Regions from separate parts of the Propioniciclava coleopterorum genome, predicted to be linked through region 1. Evidence: predicted binding sites of a transcription regulator. Region 1 holds the regulator's gene; the other holds the start of a gene.

Region 1 (5,385 bases):
GGCGGAGCGCCGGTAGGCGGCACCGGTCATCAGCGAGGTGATGGCGGCGGCGAGCCCGCGGCCCCCCTCGGAGTCGTAGCCGCGGCCCATGGCCATCAGCAGGGCGCCGAGGTTGGCGTAGCCGATGCCGAGCTGGCGGTAGTCCTTGGTCGTCCTCGTGATGGGCTCGGTCGGGAAGTCCGCGAAGGTGATCGAGATGTCCATCGCGGTGATGATCAGCTCGACGGCCTTGACGAAGGTCTCGGTGTCGAACGTGTCGTCGGCGCGCAGGAACTTCAGCAGGTTGAGGCTGGCCAGGTTGCACGAGCTGTTGTCCAGGCTCATGTACTCCGAGCAGGGGTTCGACGCCGTGATCGGGCCGGTCACCGGGTTGGTGTGCCAGGCGTTGATCGTGCCGTCGTACTGGATGCCCGGGTCGGCGCACTCCCAGGCGGCCTTCGCGATCTTGGTGAACAGGTCGCGGGCGTCCACCTTCTCGATGACCTCACCGGTCATGCGGGCCTTGAGACCGAACTCGGTGCCGTCCTCGACCGCCGCCATGAACTCGTCGTTGACGCGGACCGAGTTGTTGGCGTTCTGGTACTGCACGGACACGATGTCCTTGCCGCCCAGATCCATGTCGAAGCCCGCGTCGCGCAGGGCACGGATCTTGTCCTCCTCGCGCGCCTTGGTCTCGACGAACTCCTCGATGTCGGGGTGATCGACGTCCAGCACGACCATCTTCGCCGCACGGCGGGTCGCCCCGCCGGACTTGATGGTGCCCGCCGACGCGTCGGCGCCGCGCATGAAGGAGACCGGCCCCGAGGCGGTGCCGCCGGAGGACAGCAGCTCCTTGCTCGAGCGGATCTTCGACAGGTTCAGGCCGGCGCCGGAGCCGCCCTTGAAGATGAACCCCTCCTCCTTGTACCAGTTGAGGATCGAGTCCATCGAGTCGTCGACCGACAGGATGAAGCACGCGCTGACCTGCTGCGGGCTCTTGGTGCCCACGTTGAACCACACCGGCGAGTTGAAGCTGAACACCTGGTGGAGCAGCATCCAGGTGAGCTCGTGCTCGAAGATCTCGACGTCCTCGGGAGTGGCGAAGTAGCCGTTCTCCTCGCCGGCGTCGCGGTACTTGCCGACGACCCGGTCGATCAGGGTCCGCAGGCTGTCCTCGCGCGCCGGCGTCCCGACCGCGCCGCGGAAGTACTTGGTGGTCACGATGGTGGAGGCGTTGACGCTCCAGAAGTCGGGGAACTCCACGCCCTTCTGCTCGAAGACCGTCTCGCCGGTCTTCCAGTTCGTCTGCACGACGTCGCGCTTCTCCCAGGCCACCTCGTCGTAAGGGTGGACACCCTCGGTGGTGAAGACGCGCTCGATGCTCAGGCCCTTGCCTTTGGCGGCTGCCTTGCGTGGCGCCTGCTTGGTTGCGGTCACTCTGCTCCTCCTGTGTGGGTTGACGCTGTCGTCGGGTGGCATGTCTGGACGGGTGATCAGAACAGCTGATCGGGTAGGGGCTGCGCTGGATGGGACGCCGCTGTGGACGCCTCGCCGCTGGCCTTGAGCTGTTCGATGGCGGACTCGAAGTCCTCCACCGAGTCGTAGTGCTGGTACACCGAGGCGAACCGCAGGTAGGCGATCGCGTCGAGCGCGCGCAGGGGGCGCAGGATCGCCAGGCCGACGTCGTCGGCCTCGATCTCACCCTGGCCGCTGCTGCGCAGCGACTCCTCGACCTGCTGGCCGAGCTTGGCGAGGTCGGCGTCGGAGACGGGACGGCCCTTGCAGGCCTTGCGCACCCCGTTGACGACCTTCTCGCGGGAGAACGGCTCGATGACGCCGGAGCGCTTCACGACCACGAGCTGCATCTGCTCCAGGGTCGTGAACCGCTTGCCGCAGGACCGGCACTCGCGGCGCCGGCGGATGGAGCTGCCGTCCTCGGCCACGCGCGAGTCGAGCACGCGGGAGTCCTTGTACCGGCATGATGGACAGTGCATGGCTCCCCCTTCCTCGCGACCGCGCGCGACACCCCGCCTGTGGATGCGCTTGTGGATGATCGGTGTACATCGTGTGGACCAGAACCACTACCTGTGGACTAAGAACACCGCTGTAACTACTAGATGTAGAGGTTAGGCCGTTCCGTCACCACAATCAACCCAGACGCGCCGCGATGTTGCGGAGGCGACGGAGCCGCCCTCGCGCTGGCGCGGGGCGGCTCTTAAGGGGGTGACCGGAGCGGTGGGGCCGTCAACCCACCAGTCCCGCGGCGGCGGGCTGAGCGAGGGCCGCCTGCGGGGCGGGGGTCACCAGCGGGGCGTCACTCACGGCCAGGAACGATCCCACGATCGTGGCGACCATCGTCACCGCCACGATCGCGACCAGCGCGATCATCACGGCGAGCCCGCGGGGCGTCCAGTAGAGCCGCCCCGAAGCGACGGCCGGCGCGACTGCGGGGCGTGCGGAACTCCCCTGCGCCACCGACCAGCGCCGCTGCGTCGGCCCGGTGGAGCGGTGCGGCGCCGTGCGGTGGGGAGCGACCGGGACACCCGCGTGCTCGCGGGACGGCCGGACGCGCACCCGAGCGGTGGTCGGGTAATCCAGCAGCAGTGCGGTCATGACTGACTCCTTCCGTCCGGCGTCCATCGAACGCCTGTTCGAACAGTATTATCGAACACTCTTACGATTGCAACCCTCCCGGCGCCTTCTCGGCGGGCCGTTCGGGCTCAGGAATCACCCTGCACGCCGCCTCCGACATTTCTTGCGGGGCGCCGCCCGCTCGGTGGCGACACGGTCGAACAGGTGTTTGATTAGCCGGCGCGCGTGCCTTAGGTTGCTGCCATGGCGAGCAAGGACAGCGGCGAGAACGGCATCCCCCGGCAGCATCGACGTGGCCGACCGAGCGAGGACGACCTCGCGCGGCTGGGCGAGGTGCACGCCCTCCCCGACGGGCCGGCCGACGCCGACGGGCTGACGCTGCGCCAGCGCCTGATCCTGGAGACGATCCAGACCGCGCTGGCCGAGCGCGGCTACCCGCCCACCATCCGCGAGATGGGCGAGGCCGTCGGCCTCGCGTCGCCCTCCAGCGTGGCGCACCAACTGAAGGCCCTGGAGGCCAAGGGCTTCCTCTCCCGCGACCCCAAGCGGCCGCGCGCCCTGGTCGTCCACCTGCCCGGCGCACAGGGGCCGGGAGTCCGCACCGCCCCGCAGGCCGCGCCCGCGGCGTCCGGCTACGACGAGGACGTGCACGTCTCGCGCGCGGTCCAGGTGCCCATGCTGGGTCGGATCGCCGCCGGCGGCCCCATCCTGGCCGAGCAGCAGGTCGAGGAGGTCTTCCCGCTTCCGCGCGACCTGGTCGGCGAGGGCGAGCTGTTCCTGCTGGAGGTCCGCGGCGACTCGATGATCGACGCCGCCATCTGCGACGGCGACTACGTGGTGGTCCGGCAGCAGCCCGACGCCAACAACGGCGACATCGTCGCGGCCATGATCGACGGCGAGGCCACCGTCAAGACCTTCAAGCGGACGCCCGGGCAGGTGTGGCTGCTGCCGCACAACGAGGCCTACTCCCCCATCGACGGCAACGAGGCCACGATCCTCGGCAAGGTGACCGCCGTCCTGCGGCGCGTCTGACCCGTTCCCGACCCACGCTGCCCGCGGCCGCCGGTCGCGGGCAGCGCTGTGCCGGGGCGGGTGCGCGTCGTGCGCCGACGAGTGAGCCTGGCCGCCCGGGAGGACGCGGACGCCCCTGGCTCAGCCCGCCTTCGCCTCGGGGCCCAGGCGACGCAGCGCGGCGACGGCCACCTCCGGGTCGGTCGTGGACCAGAACGGCGGCAGCGACGAGCGCAGGAACCCGCCGTAGCGGGCGGTCTTCAAACGGGGGTCCAGCACCGCAACGACGCCGCGGTCGGTGACGCGCCGGATCAGGCGGCCGCTGCCCTGGGCGAGCAGCAGCGCCGCGTGCGCCGCCGCCACCGACATGAAGCCGTTCCCCCCGGACCTGCTCACGGCGTTCTGCCGCGCCTGCATGAGCGGGTCGTCGGGCCGCGGGAAGGGGATCTTGTCGATCACGACCAGGCGGCAGGTCTCGCCGGGGACGTCGACGCCCTGCCACAGCGACAGCGTCCCGAACAGGCTGGTCTCGGGTTCGCGGATGAAGCGTCGGGTCAGCTCGCTGAGCTGGGCGTCCCCCTGGCACAGGATCGTCTGCCCGGGCAGTTCGGCCCGGCAGTGCCGCGCAGCCGCCTCGGCGTTGCGCTGGGACGCGAACAGCCCCAGCGTGCGGCCGCCGGCCGCCCAGACCAGCTCGGCGAGTTCCTTCAGCGCCTCCGGGGTGATGCCGTCGCGGCGCGGCGGCGGCAACCGGTCCGCCACGTAGAGGATCCCCTGGCGCTGGTAGTCGAATGGCGACCCGACGTCGAGGGCGCGCCACGCCTGCGCGTCGTCGTCCGGTTCGGCGCCCGCGTCGGCCCGCTCGTCGCGCTTCAGCCCCACCGAGGACGCCGCCGCCTCGAACTGGCCCCCGATGGTCAGGGTGGCCGACGTGAGCACGGTCGGGGTCTGGCTCAGGACGCGGTCGCGCAGCAGGAAGGCCACGTCCAGGGGCGCGGCGACCAGCCACCGGCCGAAGCGCTCGCGTTCGCTGACCCACACGACGTCGCCGTCCTTCAGTGCCGCCATGGCCTCGGCGACGTCGAAGATCTCCTTGGCGGCCGCGGAGGCCTGCTTGGCCTCGGGCTCGTCGCCGTTGGCCTGGCTGACCACCCGGCGCGCCACGTCCCGGATCCGCGCCAGCGTCGCGACGATGGGCGACTCGGGGTCGGTGATCCGCTCCAGCGGCGCGTCGGCCAGGGCATCGGTCAGGATCTCGCCGAGGTCGAGGAACTCGATCGCGAGGTCGTCGTCGAGGTAGGGCAGGCAGCGTCGCGCCACCCGCTCGACCTGCTGCGGGCTGAGCTCGTGCGACGCCGCGCCCGTCACCCGGGCGGTGAGCTCGTGCGCCTCGTCGATGACGAGCCGGTCGTGCTCGGGCAGCACCGTGTTGCCGTGCATGGCGTCGATGGCGAGCAACGCGTGGTTGGTGACGACGAGGTCGGCCTCCCTGGCCTTGGCCCGGGAGCGCTCCACGAAGCACACGTCGCCGAACGGGCACTGCTGGGCGCCCAGGCACTCACGCACCGGCACCGACACCTGCGCCCACGCCGCGGCGGTGTGCGTCGGCGCGTCGTCGCGGTCCCCGGCGCCCTCGGCGTCCAGCTCGTCGCGGGCCCATTCCCGCAGCGCGACCACCTCGGCGCCGAGCACCGAGGACGCGTCCGCCCGGGTCTTGCGGAGTCCCTCGGCCACCTCAGCGGCGCCCAGCAGCGTGTCCTGCTCGGCCCCGGCACCCTCGATGACGCGGTGCAGGCACGCGTA
Region 2 (5,385 bases), 590 kb from region 1:
GTCGGCGGCCCTGCGCCGGCGGGTCCCTCCGACACACCGCCGCCCGCGCCCGGGACGGCCTCGGCGACCCCGACCGACAGCGTCGCGCAGGAGTCCGCCAAGAAGGCCGGCATCGACCTCACCGAGCTCGGCGACCCGATCGGCTCGGCGACCATCCCGGCGCAGGGCACCGACTCGGCCGAGGACACCCTCACCGTCACGCTGCACCAGCTCAAGCGGGTCGGCCCCAGCGTGCTGGGCGTCTACTCGTTCGAGGTCGAGTCCTCCTCGACCGACGCGCAGACCCTGCGGGCCTACCTGGGCGGCCTGCCGTGGCGTCCCTACCTGATCGACCAGGTCAACCTCACCAAGCACGCCGTCCTGGAGGGCGGCACGGCCAGCGCGCGCACCGACTCCGACTCCGTCAGGTTCGCGCCCGGGCAGACCCACTACGCGTACGCCTACTTCGCGGGGCCGCCCGCCGACGTGACGGCCATGGACGCCATCATCACCGAGGGTGCGCCGCCGGTCACCCAGGTGAAGCTGTCGTGAGGCGCGCCGTCCTCGCCGCGGCGCTCGCCGCGGGATCGCGGCCGCGGGCACGACGCCGGCCCTCGCGTTGACCGGTGACGAGTGGACCGCCGAACAGCGCGCCGACAGCATCACCCCGCTCGAGAAGGGCATCACCCCGCTCGAGGGCGCCATCACCCCCGTCCAGACGGTCAGCACCGAGCAGGGGGCCACGACGATCAGCCTGCAGTCCGACGTGCTGTTCGCCTTCGGTTCGGCCGAGCTCAGCCCCACGGCGACCGCGAAGATCGGCGAGCTGGTCCGCGGCATCCCGGCCGGGACGACGGTGAAGGTCGACGGGCACACCGACTCCATCGGGGACGACGCCTCCAACCTCGAGCTGTCGCGCCGGCGCGCCGAGACCGTCGCGGCGGCGATCCGCGCCTCCGGCCTGGATGTGACCCTGGAGGTCGCCGGCCACGGCGAGAGCCGGCCGGTGGCCCCGAACCAGAGCGCGGACAAGGACAACCCCGAGGGTCGCGAGAAGAACCGGCGGGTGACGATCTCCTACGGCGGATGAGGCGCGTCCCGCGGCGCGGAGCGGGCCTCCCGAGGCCTCCTCAGCGGGCGTCGGCGTCGAGCCAGTGCACCCAGCGGCCGTGCGACTGGGCGCGCGCCCGCACGACGCCGTCGAGGGCCACGATGAAGTGCGGGGTGTACGGACCCGGCGGGAGGGCGTCCACCGCCGGCCGCAGTTCTGTGATCACGGTGGGCCCCTCGAAGGAGAGCCAGTGCGCGCCGCCGGCGCGGATCGCGTCCACCACGGCGTCCCGGTCGTCCCGCTCCAGGTAGGCCAGCGCGGCCGAGTGCAGCACGACGGGGGTGGCGTCCGGCGCCTGCGCCCGCAGCGCGTCCAGGTGGCGGCGCAGCAGCCCGGCCGGATCCTCCGTCAGGTCCGCACGCGTCGTCGGCGCCGGGTCGGACGCCGCGGCGTCCAGCGCGGCCGCCAGCCGCCCCTCCCGGTCCTGCTCGCCCGGCCACACCAGCGCGCGCAGCCAGCGCCGGACGTCCGGGTCGGCCACCTCGAGCGGGTTGCGGTCCAGGCCGTGCCGGGCGGCGATCACCAGGCCGGCCGGATCGGCGGGCAGCGGATCGTCCGTCACGCAGGGGAACGTCGGGGCGTCCGCCGGGGCCGCCGCGGGGGCGGCGGTCAGCTCGACCGCGCCGGTGTAGGCGTACCGGTAGCGGTCGGCCAGCAGGCACAGCCCGCCCGAGGTGCCCAGCTCCAGCAGCGCGATCGGCTGCGGCAGGGACGCCAGCAGCGGCGCGAGCACCGTGCAGCGTCCGGGCTCGTTGGTCTGGGTGTTGCGGGTCAGCACGATCTCCTCGATCGTCGGCCAGTTCCGCTCGACCCAGGCCAGGAAGTCCGGGCCCGGCTCGGTGGGGCCGTCGAGGTAGCGGATCGCCGCCAGGAACCGGTTCGGCTGGCGGGCCTGCCCGGGCAGCGCGTCGAGCCGGTCGGCGATCGCGGGGGTTTCGGCGATCCAGGCGCACAGCCGCCCCCAGGTCGGCGACGTCGGCTCGGCCTCGGCGCCGAACCACTGGTAGAGCTCGTCGATCGGCGTCCGGACGAACGCGTGCGCATCCTTCATCGGGGGATTATCGCGGCGCGAGCGGGCCGTCGGTCGGGTGCCCGGATCGTGGCGGGACGCCGCGTCGACCCGCGGGGTGGCCGCCCGGGTTCAGGCCCGCCGCCGGGGGCTGCCGCCCCCGTGTGCACCCGCGAGCCGGGCGCCGCGGCCCGGTCATCCGTACGAGCCGAAGTCCTGGGCCTGATGCATGCGTGCCCGCTGCTGGGCCTGGTGGCGGCGGGCGTCCAGGTCGGCCTCGAGCCGATCAGCCTCCCGCGGCGCGGCCGTGGGCGGCGTCGTCGAGGCGCGGCGGCTGAAGCGTCGGCGTAGGTCGGTCCACCATCCCATGGTGACTCCTCGGGGTGTGGGCACCCTGAGGTGGGGCGCCGGTTGCGCTGAGGCTACCCCGGCGGACGGGGCGGGGGAACCCTCGAAGGATGGGGTGTCCGTGGCCGCGCACCGACCGCCGTTCGGAGGGCGCTCGCCCGGGAGGGTGGCGTCCCATCCGGGACCGCGCACCGGCCCCTGGCGAGGGGGGTCGCGGCCGTCTTGACGCAGTGTCGGAGGCCCGGCTTATAGTGAATCTCCCATCGAACAGACGTTCGAATGGTGGTTCCTTCGGGGTGGTCATGCGGCGCTACGACGAGCCGATCGCGGTGCGGTCGGGCGAGGTGGACGGGGCTTTGGGGCCCGTGGAGTTCCTGTGGCGGCGGCGGCTGTGGAAGGTGCTCGACGTCGAGACCACCTGGCGCGAGACCGCCGACTGGTGGTCGGCGCCCGGGGACGACCTGCTGGCCGAGTCCGAGATCTGGCGGGTGCTCGCCGCCCCGAACCGGGCGATGGTGCCGGGGGTCTACGAGCTGGCGCATCCGGTCGCCGGCGACGAGTGGTTCCTGCGGGCGGTGATGGACTGATGTCCCAGCCGATCCGTCCCGCCCGCGGCGAGCGGCCCCGCACCGACCGGCCGCGCGCCGACCGTCCCCGCGCGGGCCGTCCCCGCGGCGAGACCGTGCGTCCCGAGCCGGGGCGCCCCGAGTCCGGCCCCGCGCAGGACCGCGCCGAGCCAGGGCGGGACCGCGCCGAGGCCGCGCGGGAGGGCCGCGCCGAACCCGGGCGGGACCGCGCCGAGCCGGGCGTGGGCACGCCCCCCGCCGCAGCGACGCGTGACGCGCCGGCCCCGGCCGCCGTGCCCAGCGTCGACGCCACCCTGACCGCCGCCGAGGCCGCGGCGACGCCGGCGCGGCGGTTCCTGCTCGCGCACACCGCCGCGCTGCAGGTCGCCGCGCTGGTGCTGTCCCGGCGCCGCGCCGACGTGTCCGGGCGGCCCGGCGCGTGGGCGGCCCTGACCCGCGTCGCGCCCGAGCTGGGGGAGTGGGCCGCCTACTTCGACGCGTTGGCGCTCAAGCGCCGGGCCGTCGAGGCGGGCGCGGTCGGGCTCGTCACCAGCCGCGAGGCCGACGACCTGATCCGGGACGCCCACGCGTTCGCCCGCGCGGCCGGGGTGAGGGTGGGGGCGCATGGCTGACCCGTTCGTCCACCTGCGTGTCGCGTCGGGCTACTCGCTGCAGTACGGCGCGAGCCACCCCAGCGCGCTCGTCGCCGCGGCGGCCGGCCATGACATGGACACCCTCGGGCTCACCGACCGCGACGGCCTCTACGGCGCCGTCCGGTTCGCCAAGGCGTGCATGGTCGCCGGGGTGGCGCCCGTCGTCGGGGTCGACCTGGCCGTCGAGGACGCCGGCGCGCGCCCGCGCGGGCCGCGCGACCCCGCGCCGCCGCACCGCGCGGTGGTGCTGGCGCAGTCGCGGCGCGGCTGGGGCTCGCTGTGCCGCCTCGTCACCGCCACCCACGCCCGCGGCGAGCGCGGCACCCCGGTCACCACCCGCGGCCTGATCGGGGAGCGCCGCGACGACACCGTCGTCGTGCTCGGCCCGGACTCCGACCTGGGCGCCGCGATCGCGGCCCGCGACGAGCCCCGCGCCGAACGGGTGCTGGGCACCTGGTTGGAGCGGCTCGAGCGCGACCAGCTCGTCGTCGGCGTCACGAACCACCACCTGGCCGGCGCGGGGCCGGGCTCCGCGCGGCTGGCCGGGCGCATGCTCGCCTTCGCCGACGCGCACGGGTTGACCGGCGTGCTGACGAACGCGGTGCGGATGGCGCGCAAGTCCGACGCCCCCGTCGCCGACGTGCTGGACGCCGCCCGCCGGCTCGTCCCGCTGGACGCCCGCAACGTCGACCGCCGCAACGCCGAGGGGTACCTCAAGTCCGGCAAGGAGATGCTCGCCGGCGCGCAGGAGGTCACGCTGCTCGCCGGGCGCCGGGACGCGTCGCGCCTGATCGGCGACACCCGCACCCTGGCGCTGCGCTGCGCGCTCGACCCGCGCGCCGACGTCGGGCTGGGTGAGATCCACCTGCCCGAGTTCGACGTCGTCGGCCGCGGCGGGGCGAACGCCTACGCCGAACTGCGCGCCCGCTGCCGGGCGGGCCTGGTCGCGCGCTACGGCGCCCCGAGCGAGGCGGCGTCCCAGCGCCTCGACGACGAGCTGGCCGTCATCGGGCAGATGGGGTTCGCCGCCTACTTCCTCACCGTGGCGCACGTGGTGGAGCAGGTGCAGGGCATGGGCATCCGGGTCGCGGCGCGCGGGTCGGGCGCGGGCAGCCTGGTCAACTACTGCCTGGGCATCTCCGGGGTCGACCCGATCCGCTACGACCTCATCATGGAGCGGTTCCTCTCGCCGCTGCGCCGGGCGCTGCCCGACATCGACATCGACGTGGAGTCCGCCCGCCGGCTGGAGGTCTACGACAAGGTGTTCGCCGACTTCGGGGCGGAACGGGTCGCGGCGGTCGCGATGCTGGACACCTACCGCGTCCGGCACGCCATCCGCGACGTCGGCGCGGCGATGAGCCTGCCGCCGGGCGACATCGACGCCATCGCCAAGTCGTTCCCGCACATCCGCGCCCGCGACGTCCGGCACGCGCTGCGCGAACTGCCCGAGCTGCGGCGGGCCAACCTGAACGACTCCCAGCTGCGGGTGCTGTTCGAGCTGGTGGAGGGGCTGGACGGGCTGCCCCGGCACGTGTCGCTGCACCCGTGCGGCGTCATCCTGTCGGACGCCACCCTCGGCGACCGGACGCCGACCGAGAGCTCGCTGGGCGGCTACCCGATGAGCCAGTTCGACAAGGACGACGTGGAGGACCTGGGGCTGCTCAAGCTCGACATCCTCGGCATCCGGATGCAGTCCTCGATGGCGCACGCCCTGACCGA

The links. The regulator LexA, encoded in region 1, represses DNA repair genes until DNA is damaged. The targets are predictions, from matches to a motif close to TCGAACANNTGTTCGA.
Region 2: G7070_RS12565 (DUF6504 family protein) is a predicted target of LexA. The motif match lies at 2,711-2,726, and genes of this name have one in related genera.

What each region holds. Positions count from the first base shown of each region.
Region 1 is NZ_CP049865.1:3,223,157-3,228,541, reverse strand. It holds gene G7070_RS15325 (vitamin B12-dependent ribonucleotide reductase) at 1-1,416, opposite strand, end outside; gene nrdR (transcriptional regulator NrdR) at 1,473-1,973, opposite strand; gene G7070_RS15315 (hypothetical protein) at 2,224-2,592, opposite strand; gene lexA (transcriptional repressor LexA) at 2,815-3,603, shown strand; gene G7070_RS15305 (ATP-dependent DNA helicase) at 3,724-5,385, opposite strand, start outside.
Region 2 is NZ_CP049865.1:2,634,264-2,639,648, forward strand. It holds gene G7070_RS12545 (hypothetical protein) at 1-531, shown strand, start outside; gene G7070_RS12550 (OmpA family protein) at 599-1,069, shown strand; gene G7070_RS12555 (DUF2332 domain-containing protein) at 1,110-2,141, opposite strand; gene G7070_RS12560 (hypothetical protein) at 2,295-2,468, opposite strand; gene G7070_RS12565 (DUF6504 family protein) at 2,750-3,034, shown strand; gene G7070_RS12570 (SAV_6107 family HEPN domain-containing protein) at 3,034-3,645, shown strand; gene G7070_RS12575 (DNA polymerase III subunit alpha) at 3,638-5,385, shown strand, end outside.